One region of the Rhizobium binxianense genome, then DNA from elsewhere that is predicted to be linked to it. Evidence: predicted binding sites of a transcription regulator. Region 1 holds the regulator's gene; each other region holds the start of a gene.
The links. Region 1 encodes LexA, which represses DNA repair genes until DNA is damaged. Its sites were predicted from a motif close to TGTTCNNNNTGTGTTCNG; they were not measured.
Positions count from the first base shown of each region.

Region 2: PO860_RS07860 (ImuA family protein) is a predicted target of LexA. The motif match lies at 1,648-1,665, and genes of this name have one in related genera.
Region 3: PO860_RS19700 (helicase-related protein) is a predicted target of LexA. The motif match lies at 1,075-1,092, and genes of this name have one in related genera.
Region 4: uvrA (excinuclease ABC subunit UvrA) is a predicted target of LexA. The motif match lies at 1,052-1,069, and genes of this name have one in related genera.

Region 1 covers NZ_CP118713.1:1,674,316-1,677,429, reverse strand. The annotation lists gene kdsA (3-deoxy-8-phosphooctulonate synthase) at 1-359, opposite strand, end outside; gene PO860_RS08365 (VOC family protein) at 356-1,252, opposite strand; gene lexA (transcriptional repressor LexA) at 1,448-2,167, shown strand; gene PO860_RS08355 (ComEC/Rec2 family competence protein) at 2,148-3,114, opposite strand, start outside.
Region 2 covers NZ_CP118713.1:1,567,425-1,570,538, reverse strand. The annotation lists gene PO860_RS07865 (Y-family DNA polymerase) at 1-923, opposite strand, end outside; gene PO860_RS07860 (ImuA family protein) at 844-1,599, opposite strand; gene PO860_RS07855 (hypothetical protein) at 2,070-2,441, shown strand; gene dinB (DNA polymerase IV) at 2,446-3,114, shown strand, end outside.
Region 3 covers NZ_CP118713.1:4,022,531-4,025,644, reverse strand. The annotation lists gene PO860_RS19710 (YMGG-like glycine zipper-containing protein) at 4-264, opposite strand; gene PO860_RS19705 (DUF3309 family protein) at 291-446, opposite strand; gene PO860_RS19700 (helicase-related protein) at 1,254-3,114, shown strand, end outside.
Region 4 covers NZ_CP118713.1:1,797,494-1,800,607, reverse strand. The annotation lists gene PO860_RS08985 (MarC family protein) at 1-313, shown strand, start outside; gene PO860_RS08980 (single-stranded DNA-binding protein) at 404-907, opposite strand; gene uvrA (excinuclease ABC subunit UvrA) at 1,192-3,114, shown strand, end outside.

The sequences.
Region 1 (3,114 bases):
TGCAGCACATCGATCACCTCTGCCACTTCGGCGCATTGCTCGGCGGTATGGACATCGGTCAGGACGGGAAAGCCGAATTCCTTCTTCAGGTCGGCAAAGACCTCCATACCCTTTTCAATCCCGATGCCGCGTTCGGCCGAAAGCGAAGTGCGGTTCGCCTTGTCGAACGAGCTCTTATAGACGAGGCCGATGCCGAGCTTTTCGCAAAGCTCCTTCAGCGTGCCGGCGACCATGAAGGCGTGGTCGCGGCTCTCCATCTGGCAGGGGCCGGCAATCAGCGACAGGCGGCCGGCATTTGAAAAGGTGACCTGGCCCTGGCCTTCGCCGATCTTGACTTCGGAATTCGTATCGGTGCTCATCGTGTTTCCTCGAAGGCGAAGAGCGTGCCCTGCCCGGGCGCGGGCTTCACCAGAATGCGATTGTTCTTGCGCGTATACGTCACTCCGTTAGCAGCCAAATGCGCTTCTGTCACGGCAAGATCGGCGACAGCAAAGAGGATTGCCCGGCCGCGCAGGCCGCGGTCGGCGGATGAGACGGCGATCTCGAAATAGGCCTCCAGCCCTTCCGGCGTCATCAGGCTGATTCTCGCATTCGACGCGGCGATATTGACGCCGAAACCGGTTTTCTCGATTGCCGGCTGCGCCGCGACGAGGCTGACGAAGGCGCCGAATGCGGCGGCATCAGGCGCGCAAAGCGCAACCTCGGTTATGCCGATGACGCCATTGGCATGTTTCTCCAGCGCACCACGGTCAGCCGGGAGCGGGTTGATGCGCTGACAGGTGAAGAGGAAGAAATCAGGCGCCCGCAGATCGCTGGCGAAAGCCAATTTGAAGCTGCCGACGCTCTCGGAACCATCCGGCATCATCATCGGCCGGCTGAACTCCAGCATCTCGCCGGCGCTCGATCCCTTGCTGGCGAAATTCTTATGATCACGGGCAGAATCTTCGGTGGCGAAGACGATTGCCGAAAGCCCCTCCTCGCCGCAGCGGAAACGGAAAGCCTGGTTGCGGGCGGTGAAGACATTGCCTTGCCGCGCCGACGTCTCGCTCTCGGCGATGCTCGCAACCCCGAGCGGCTCCAGATAGGTCTTGTCGGCAAAAAAGACGCAGGCATTTTCCGTTCCGAAGGGATGGCGCGCCTCGGCGGCAACGGTAAAGCCGAGCTTGCCGAGCCTTTCGCGCGCCAGATCGATATTGACGACGGGCAGCACGACGTGATCCAGCGGATGCGGTTTGGCGGAATGCGCGTTCATGATATCCCCTCTCGTGGCAAAGCAGAGATGTGTGAGAGTGCCACCCAAGGCAAGACTTGTCCGCCAATCCGGCGAACGAAAATAAAAATCTCAACGAGTTGGCGGCAAGTTTTACGGAAATTTAGCCACTTGCGGAACACATATGGAACATATAGTGTCTGTTCTGGATTTGTTTCAATCAGGGGTCTGACGTCGATGCTCACGCGCAAACAACAGGAGCTTCTCCTTTTCATTCATGAGCGCATGAAGGAGTCCGGCGTTCCGCCGTCTTTCGACGAAATGAAGGATGCCCTCGATCTTGCCTCGAAGTCCGGCATTCATCGCCTGATTACAGCGCTCGAAGAACGCGGCTTCATTCGCCGCCTACCGAACCGGGCCCGGGCACTCGAGGTCATCAAGCTTCCGGAGGCCTACAGCCCCAGCATCCAGCCACGGCGGGGCTTTTCGCCGAGCGTCATCGAAGGCAGCCTCGGCAAGCCCCAGCCGGTCGCCGCTCCCGCTCCTGCCAAACCTGTCGCCGATAACGGCAACTCGGTCTCCGTGCCTGTTATGGGCCGGATCGCCGCCGGCGTGCCGATCTCGGCGATCCAGAACAATACCCACGACATCGTCGTTCCCGCCGACATGCTCGGCTCCGGTGAACATTATGCGCTCGAGGTCAAGGGCGATTCGATGATCGATGCCGGCATCTTCGACGGCGACACCGTGATCATCCGCAACGGCAGCACCGCAAGTCCCGGCGACATCGTCGTTGCCCTCGTCGATGACGAGGAAGCGACGCTGAAGCGCTTCCGCCGCAAAGGCGCCTCGATCGCGCTGGAGGCCGCCAACCCGGCATACGAGACCCGGATCTTCGGGCCGGACCGCGTCAAGGTACAGGGCAAGCTCGTCGGCCTCATTCGCCGCTATCACTGACACCAGACAGGCCGGATTCGGCAAAACTGTTGCTGCGCCAGTCATAGGCGCGATGGCGCATCCATGGCCGCGACAGGGTCTCGAATGCGCTCACGACCTCCAGGCCGGCATCGGTGAAGCGCAACTCCACGGAGCCTGTCCTGCGCAGCGTCTCGCCGGTAAAGAGCGTCCCACCAGAGCGGCAGCTGTTGAAACGCAGGCGGACCGATGTCACGACGATATCGGCCGCATCGCAGGCCGGACCGAGATAGGCGGCATTGTCGATGACGGTGACGATATGGCCATTGCCGAGCCTTGATGTGCACCAGGCCTTCTTGACGCAGGAAAAACGGTTTGCGTCGCCGCCCGCGGCCGCCGCCTGCATCGCCGTCCTCGCTTCGTTCTGCTGATCGCGGGAGAGCCTGACGCGGCGGTCTTCTCCTTCCGGCGGGATAGCGGGACCATCCAGCATCTTCGGCGCTGCATGCGTCGGCAGGACCAGCGCTCGCTGCCACTGGTCGAAGATGAAATCCGGCGGGTTTTCACGGTTGGAAGCGATCGCCGCGACCGCGACGACCGCAACCAGACTACCATCCTCCGAAATCACCAGGTCCGGCGGCCGGGGAACCGGCAGAAGCAGCAGGATAAGAGTCGCGACTGATATGATCGATGTGCCGACATGGCGCAGCCGGGTGCGCAGCAGCGTCAGCAGCAGAAAGCCTGCCACGGCAACAGCGAAATACCAGGCGGGCAAGCGGCCGATGCCGATATCACCGCCCCAGCCGGACACCGTCTTGGCGACCGCAATCACCAGATCGAGGCCGAATCCGACCACCTCCCAGAGGGGAGCGTCCAGACCGAAAGGCATGAGCAACATCGCCAGCAGCCCGGCCGGCATGACGATGAAGGAAATGATCGGCATCGTCGCGAGGTTTGCCGGCAGGCCGTAAGCGGTCAGGCGATGAAAA
Region 2 (3,114 bases), 110 kb from region 1:
ACATCTCGCACCGGCTTTGCCGTCCCTGCCCGGAGCGCCTGGATCGTGTTATCGACACGATGGACGATCAGGTCCGTGCGACGGACGCCCAGCGCCTTCGCCTGTAGTTCAAGACAGAGCTTCGCCACGAGCTGCGAGATGTATTTTGCGATGGTCTCGGCTGCGCCAATCGGCTCGGCGAAGGCTCGATGGACCTCAATGATCTCCGGACAGCGGATCGGATCAATAGGCTCGGCGACCCGGCAGAACATCTGATCGAGACGACGACCGATCTCTGGACCGAAGCGCAGCGTAAGCGGTGCACGGGGCGTCGCAGCCAGTTCCCTCACCGTCTGGAAGCCAAGCGTGCGCAGGCTCACAATCGTCTCGGGGCTCAGCCGCAGCGACGAAATGGGCAGTCGCGCAACCGCATCGGCCGTTTTCCCTGAGGGAACGACCATCGTTTCCGCCGTCATGGATCGCGCCAGACCGAAGGCGGCTCCCCAGGTATCTGCTACGACGGCGCGGGCAGGTAACCCGCGTGCGCGAAACCGATTCACGAGACCGGACAGCATCAGCTCTTCACCGCCCTGGAGATGATCGGCTCCTTCCGTGTCCATCACGATGCCATCCGGCGGGTCCATGGCAACAACCGGCGAATACTGAGACAGCGCCCAGAGCGTCAGGCGTTGGAGCGCAGCAAGATCGGCGGCGGGATCGGCATCGACCATGTGGAGACCCTGGACCAATGCCTGTGCTTTCGCAGCGGCCATGCCAACACGCAGGCCGACCTTGTCGGCGTTTACGTCGACGGCTGACAGCCAGCGTTTCGAGCCGCTCCTGGCGACAACAACGAGCGGCGTCTCAGCCGGTATGGACGGCTCGGCGCGTCTGATCCGATCCGTCGGCAGCGTCGGAAGAAATACTGATACGACCCTGGCCATCACATGCACCTATTACGAAATCGGCACTCTCTGCTGCCTTGACCCTGATCAGTTCCGCCAGCCACCTTGCTCGGCCGACGCCTGGCACGGGAAGCTGTTCGGACGGCAGGGCGGATATCCGCCATCGTGTCGTCGCAGCTGTCGGATGACCGAAGTCCCCGGCCTCGGTTTGCCGCCGCCATCGTCGGACGATCAAGCCGATGGTGCCGGAGCTTTCGGCAGCCAGCTGTAGACGGCGCGAGGCAACCATCGGCAACCGCACCAACTCCCCGACGACCGCTCCAAGGCCACCGAAACGAAGGGCTTCCTCGAAGCTTTCCAGGACGAACTCCTCTTTGATCGCCTCGACATAGATGACCCGATCAGGATGGAGACCGACCTGGGCCAGCGCCGGGGCGAAGAGGTCGGGTCGGGCGAGACACCAAACCACCTTGCCCTTGGTGCGGGCCGCGACACCTGCAACAAAAAGCGCTGCTGCGGCCCCATCAATTGCACCCGCCCCGCCCCCGGCGAATTCGTGCAACGCCCCGTAGGCCAACCCGCCACCGGGAAGCCGCTCATCTATCTCGGAAACACCAAATGGCAGGACCATTTTAGGGCGAGCCACCACGCCTTCGAGATGCTGGATGCGCTCTCGAAGGCCGGAGATAATAGGATTTGCGCTCGCCTTCGCCATTCGTGGCTTTCATCAAAATCGGGTTTTCATCTCACTCAGAAGCGAGTATGTTCTCTATTTGTTCCTTCGAGAGATATGAGTCAATGTGCATATGCTGGCGAGTGTTCGACGAACTGCAACCTGGCCAGATGCAGTTGAAGCCGAAATTCAAATGGATTCAATCGCCTAATTGAAAACCGTTCCCGGGTGCTAAATGTCATCGATGAGAAAATATACCTATGACGATCTGACCACGCTCCGCGATTCCGAGCGCCTGTCATCACTGTCGAGTGCAGAACCTATGACCGCTCTGGCGAACTGGATCGAAAGAAGCTGGTCAAACTCTATCGCGCAAGTCTCACCTTCGGACAGCTTCGCCGCAGGCTCGCGCTCGGTTGCGGCAATATGAACGGTAAAGACGGCGTGGACCGATGCGGAGCCTGGTTCCCTTGTCTTGTCGACGCCGGGCTTGAACAACAGGAGAAAATCGGATGTCAGAGAATGTAGTCTCTTTCGACGAAAACCTGCAGAAGCTGGTGGAAACGCCCTTTGGCACGACCTCCGACGAGCTGCGTATTGCGGCGATTCGATCAAAAATCGAGTTCGCAAGGAATGAACTTCAGACGGTCCAAGCCTACATAGATGTCGTCTATGCAGGAACGATCACCGTGGTGACAGACCACGGCGGAGAGCTGCCCATCGACTCTCTGGCGCATCTCGGCAGCATCCTTTCAAACTACGAGCAGATGTTGTTCGACCAGATCGCCGAGCTTGAATATCAGCAGGAGATGTTGCTCTTTCCCCCCGGCGAGGAAGAAGACGGTACAGATGAGGGGCTTTCCGATAACCAGGACACCGCTTAACGCCATGGACGTCGTGAAACCCAACAACGCCGGTCGGCAACGCAAGGTCATTCATGTCGACATGGATGCCTTTTACGCCTCCGTCGAGCAACGCGATAACCCCGATCTTCGCGGCAAGCCAGTCGCTGTCGGCGGCTCGGAGGCCCGTGGCGTCGTTGCTGCGGCAAGCTACGAGGCTCGCAAATTTGGCGTCCATTCCGCAATGCCGTCGGTCACGGCCAAACGCAAATGTCCCGACCTGATCTTCGTTAAGCCGCGCTTCGATGTGTACAAGGCCGTTTCGCTGCAAATCCGGGAGATATTTGCCGAGTACACGCCGATGATCGAGCCACTATCGCTCGACGAGGCCTATCTCGACGTCACCGAGAATCTCAAAGGAATGGACGTCGCAACGGAAATTGCTGCCGAGATACGCGCCAAGATCAAAGCGACGACGGGACTGAACGCATCAGCTGGAATCTCCTACAACAAATTCCTGGCGAAAATGGCGAGCGATCTCAACAAGCCAAATGGACAAGCTGTGATCACACCGAAGAACGGCCCCTCGTTCGTGGAGGGCCTTCCCGTCAAGAAATTCCACGGTGTCGGCCCGGCCACTGCGGAAAAGATGCATCGGCTCGGCATCGAGACCGGAGCCGACCTCAAAGAACGCAGCCTCGACTTCCTGATTGAA
Region 3 (3,114 bases), 2.2 Mb from region 1:
CGATCAGTAGCGGCAACGCGCCTCGTAGCGGCGGCCGTAGCGGTCGCGATAGACGCAGTAGCCGCGGCGTTCGACCGAATGGCCGATGAGAGCGCCGGTCAAACCGCCGGCAACGGCGCCGACGGCGGCACCACCCCAGCTGTTGGTGACGACACCGCCGATGACCGCACCGGTGCCGGCGCCGATGGCCGTACCTTGTTCGGTCGCTGTGCAGGATGCCAGGGCGCCGACGAGGGCACCAATAAGAACAATCTTCTTCATCATGTCGTAACTCCCCAGGTTATTGGCCTTTAGATGCGGCCCATTAGTACAAGGATAATGATAATTACGAGAACTAGCCCCAAACCGCCGGAAGGTCCATAGCCCCAGCCACGGCTATAACCCCAATTCGGCAGGGCTCCGATCAAGAGCAGAATGAGGATAACAAGTAGTATGGTGCCAAGCATGGTGTGTTTCCTTCATTTCATCCGCAATTTGGATGGACTGGAAACACGCATTGGCGATTTTTGTTCCCGGTTACATGGCGGAAATGTGACGAGATTTGATTCGCGCTTTAAGTTCGGTCATCCCCCAAAATTATCAGTATGGTTAAAAAGGTCTTTAAATACAATATGTTGCGGTGAACAAAGAGGGAAAGTCGCGATGTCGCCGATTCGTCAGCGATTCGTTCCGTATTTGATCGGCGCGCCAATCCTGCCGCCTTGTCCTAACGCCGTCTGAATCCGGCTTCCAAAAGATTAATGGGCTTGCGAGAAGGCGAGGCGAAGCGATCAGCCGCCCGTCCGCATCTAGCGCACCGAACTGATAACGCCACCAGATATGGGCGTGAACGAAAGGCGAAAATAGCGGAGTCAGCGATTCGTCTCCGATTCGTTCCGGCTTTGGTCGAGAGGTTAATTTCCGGGCGGATTTTCGCCTGCTGAAGTCCGCGCTGAAATCGCCGATTACGACCGCGAACATGCGAAGAGGAGAGAGTCCCGCGATTCAGCATCTAGTGGGAAAAAGTGATTCAAAATCAATACTTAGCCGTGAACAAAAGCTGAATCGCCGGGAGTCAGCGATTCGTCGCTGATTCGTTCTCAGGCTGTTCCGAATCGCATATTCGAATGTTCCGCGAGACTCGCAAAGGTCGTATTCGTCGCTGCATTTTGAAATCTGCCCTTGCGTTTGCGGCGGCAGCTGTCCATGTGTTCTCTGGCTTCCATCGAGAAGCCGAGATTTTTCTGGGGTGCCCGCCTCATTTGCATGGACCGATGATTCTGACTTCGCAGCCGATGATTCTGAGTGGACGCGGTGTGACCGCGGTGCTCGGGCCGACCAATACCGGCAAGACCCATTATGCTATCGAGCGCATGGTCGCGCACGGGACCGGCGTGATCGGCCTGCCGCTCAGGCTGCTGGCGCGCGAGGTCTATACGCGGGTGGTGGAGAAGGTCGGGGCGCAGAATGTGGCGCTGGTCACCGGTGAGGAAAAGATTTCGCCGCCGAATGCGCGTTTTTCGGTCTGCACCGTCGAGGCGATGCCGCGCGAGACCAAGGCCGCCTTCGTCGCGATCGACGAGGTGCAGCTCGCCGGCGATCTTGAGCGCGGCCATATCTTCACCGACCGCATCCTGCATCTTCGCGGCCGCGAGGAAACGCTGCTGCTCGGCGCGGCGACGATGCAGCCGATCCTGCAGCAGCTCCTGCCCGGCATCACGATCGTCGAGCGGCCGCGGCTTTCGCATCTGTTTTATGCCGGGCAGAAGAAGATCACCCGGCTGCCGCAGCGCTCGGCCATTGTCGCCTTCTCGGCCGACGAGGTCTATGCCATCGCCGAGCTCATCCGCCGGCAGCGCGGCGGCGCGGCGGTCGTGCTCGGGGCGCTGAGCCCACGCACCCGCAACTCGCAGGTGGCGCTTTATCAGGCGGGCGATGTCGAATATCTGGTGGCGACCGATGCGATCGGCATGGGCCTCAACCTCGATGTCGATCACGTCGCCTTCGCCCAGGACCGGAAATTCGACGGTTACCAGTTCCGCAATCTCAATCCGGGCGAACTCGGCCAGATTGCCGGGCGCGCCGGTCGGCACGTGCGCGACGGGACCTTCGGCGTCACCGGACAGGTCTCGCCCTTCGACGAGGAGCTGGTGCAGCGCATCGAGGGGCACGAATTCGACAACGTCAAGGTTTTGCAGTGGCGCACGACCGAGATGGACTTCTCCTCGATTCAATCCTTGCGGACAAGCCTCGAGGCAGGGCCGCGCGTACCGGGTCTGACGCGGGCGCTGCCTGCGGTCGACCAGCAGGCGCTGGAGCAGCTGTCGCGCTATCCCGAGATCATCGGTCTTGCCGACAGGCCGGCCCGCGTCGAAAAACTCTGGGAGGCTTGCGCGCTTCCCGACTATCGGCGTATCACCCCGGCACAACATGCCGATCTTATCTCCACCCTCTTTTCCGATCTCGTCCGCTATGGCACGGTGAACGAGCAGTTTCTCGCGGAGCAGGTCCATCGCTCCGATCGGACAGATGGGGAAATTGACACGCTTTCGGCGCGAATCGCGCAGATAAGGACCTGGACCTACGTTTCGAATCGGCCTGGTTGGCTTGCCGATCCGACACATTGGCAGGAAAAGACGCGGGAAATCGAAGATCGATTGTCCGATGCGTTACATGAGAGGTTGACGAAACGCTTTGTTGATCGCAGGACATCTGTGCTCATGAAGCGCCTGAGAGAGAATGCGATGCTGGAAGCTGAAATCAGTGTGAATGGCGATGTCTTCGTTGAAGGACATCATGTAGGGCAATTGAGCGGATTCCGTTTCACGCCGGTGGCGGGAACGGACGGACCGGATGCCAAGGCGGTTCAGGCTGCGTCGCAGAAAGCGCTCGCGCTCGAATTCGAGGCCCGTGCGGCGCGAATTCACGCCGCCGGCAACAGCGACCTGGCGATCGGGGCGGACGGGTTGATTCGTTGGATCGGCGACCCGGTGGCGCGGCTTTCGGGCAGTGATCACATCATGCGTCCGCGCGTGATCTTGCTCGCCGACGAGCAGTTGACGGGCAATGCCCGCGATCATGTCGCCGCCCGCATCGAGCGCTTCGTCAATCATCATATCAGCACGGTGCTGAAGC
Region 4 (3,114 bases), 120 kb from region 1:
CGAAAATATCGCCGTCTTTCCCCTCGCATTGCCGCTGATTGCCGGTCCGGGTGCGATCTCGGCGACGATCCTGCTGGCCGGGACGCTGGCGACCTCCGTCGGAAAAGCGCAGCTGATCGCCGTCATCGCCGCCAATCTGTTGCTGACACTGCTGATGCTGCTGATCGCCGACAGGCTCGACCGTTTCCTCGGCGTCACCGGCCGGGCGATCCTGACACGCCTCCTCGGCGTCATCCTCGCCGCCCTTGCGGTGCAATTCGTCGTCGACGGCGCGAAAGCGGCGCTCAATCTCATCAGCGCGACGCCGCACTGAAAATGGCGGCATCAGCCGCGAGATCAAAAAAGCATGATGCCGTCAACGGCATCATGCTCTCAGGTCTTTCAAGCTAGAAAAAGCGGTTGATCAGAACGGGATGTCGTCGTCGAGATCGCGCGAGAAGTTGCCGCCGCCACCGCCACGGCTCGGCGATGAAGAGGGTGCCGGGGCGCCGTAGTCGTCGCCATAATCATTGTTGCTGCTGCCGCCACGGCCGCCGCTCGCCCCGCCGCCATCGCCGCGGCCGTCGAGCATGGTCAGCGTCGAGCTGAAGCCCTGCAGCACCACTTCCGTCGAATAGCGGTCCTGGCCCTGCTGGTCTTGCCACTTGCGGGTCTGCAGCTGGCCTTCGATATAGAGCTTGGCGCCCTTCTTCACATATTGCTCGACGACCTTGCAGAGGCCCTCGTTGAAGACGACGACAGTGTGCCATTCGGTCTTTTCACGACGCTCGCCGGAATTTCGGTCGCGCCAGGTCTCCGAGGTCGCGATACGAAGATTGGCGATCGGCCGGCCATCCTGAGTACGGCGGATTTCGGGGTCTGCACCCACGTTTCCAACCAGAATTACCTTGTTCACGCTACCAGCCATGCTTCTCACCCTGCCTGCCGCCCTGCCCGGCGGCGTTTCAATCGATCGGCGCACCTTAAACCATCACGGACCGCCGATGCGCATGGGCGGCATTTAATCCACATGTTTATCCATCAGAAAGCCGCATGCATCCATCAGGAATTTTGTTCTTTCTTTGTTCTAGTTTATCCCTATGATCCTGTCAACAGAATCGAAAACCTTCAGTGTTGCCGACATTCAGCCTCGACTCGCCGGTCGGCATCACTAAATAAGGGCTGTTATCCCAAAGGACCAAAGCTGAGACGATGAGCGAACTGAAGACGATCTCCATCCGCGGCGCGCGCGAGCATAATCTCAAAGGCATCGATCTCGATCTGCCGCGCAACAAGCTGATCGTCATGACCGGGCTTTCGGGTTCCGGCAAATCCTCGCTTGCCTTCGACACCATCTATGCCGAGGGCCAGCGCCGTTATGTCGAGAGCCTGTCGGCCTATGCCCGGCAGTTCCTCGAAATGATGCAGAAGCCCGATGTCGACCAGATCGATGGACTGTCGCCCGCGATCTCGATCGAGCAGAAGACCACCTCGCGCAATCCGCGCTCGACGGTCGGTACCGTCACCGAGATCTACGACTATATGCGCCTGCTCTTTGCCCGCGTCGGCGTTCCCTATTCGCCGGCGACCGGCCTGCCGATCGAGAGCCAGACGGTCAGCCAGATGGTCGACCGCGTCCTCGATTTCGGCGAAGGCACCCGTCTTTATATTCTTGCGCCGCTCGTGCGCGGCCGTAAGGGCGAATACAAGAAGGAACTCGCCGAGCTGATGAAGAAGGGCTTCCAGCGCGTCAAGGTCGACGGTCAGTTCTACGAGATCGCCGAGGCGCCGGTGCTCGACAAGAAATACAAGCACGACATCGACGTGGTGGTCGACCGCATCGTCGTGCGCCCGGATGTCTCGGCCCGCCTGGCGGACAGCCTGGAGACCTGCCTGAAGCTCGCCGACGGGCTGGCGATCGCCGAATTCGCCGACAAGCCGCTGCCGCCCGAAGAGACGTCGGCCGGCGGGTCGGCCAACAAGTCGCTGAACGAGACGCATGAGCGGGTGCTGTTTTCGGAGAAATTCGCCTGCCCGGTTTCCGGCTTCACCATACCCGAGATCGAGCCGCGGCTGTTTTCCTTCAACAATCCCTTCGGCGCCTGCCCGACCTGCGACGGCCTCGGCGCCCAGCAGAAGATCGATCCGGATTTGATCGTGCCCGAGCCCGAGCGGACGCTGCGCGACGGGGCGATCGCGCCCTGGGCGAAGTCGACCTCGCCCTATTACAATCAGACGCTGGAAGCGCTCGGCAAACATTACGGCTTCAAGCTCGGCACCCGCTGGAATGATCTGTCCGACGAGGCCAAGGACGTCATCCTCAACGGCACCGACGACAAGATCGAATTCCATTACGCCGACGGCGCCCGCTCCTATACGACGCAGAAGAATTTCGAGGGCATCATCACCAATCTCGAGCGCCGCTGGAAGGAGACGGATTCCGCCTGGGCGCGTGAGGATATCGAGCGCTTCATGTCGGCCGCTCCCTGCCCTTCCTGCAACGGCTTCCGCCTGAAGCCGGAGGCCTTGGCGGTGAAGATCGACACGCTGCATATCGGTGAAGTCACCGGCATGTCGATCCGCGTCGCCCGCGACTGGTTCGAGACGCTGCCGGCCAGCTTCAACGCCAAGCAGAACGAGATTGCGGTGCGCATCCTCAAGGAAATCCGCGACCGACTGCGCTTCCTCAACGATGTCGGCCTGGAATATCTCAGCCTGTCGCGCAATTCCGGCACGCTGTCGGGCGGCGAAAGCCAGCGCATCCGGCTTGCCTCGCAGATCGGTTCGGGGCTGACGGGCGTGCTCTATGTGCTCGACGAACCGTCGATCGGCCTGCATCAGCGCGACAATGCCCGGCTGCTCGACACGCTGAAACACCTGCGCGACATCGGCAACACGGTCATCGTCGTCGAACATGACGAGGACGCGATCATGACGGCCGACGACGTGGTCGATATCGGCCCGGCCGCCGGCATTCACGGCGGCCAGGTCATCGCCCATGGTACGCCGCAGGATATCATGGACAATCCGCAGTCGCTGACCGGCAAATATCTCTCGGGTGAACTCGGCGTGCCGGTTCCCCATGAGCGCCGCAAGCAGAAGAAGGGCCGCGAGATCAAGGTGGTCGGCGCACGC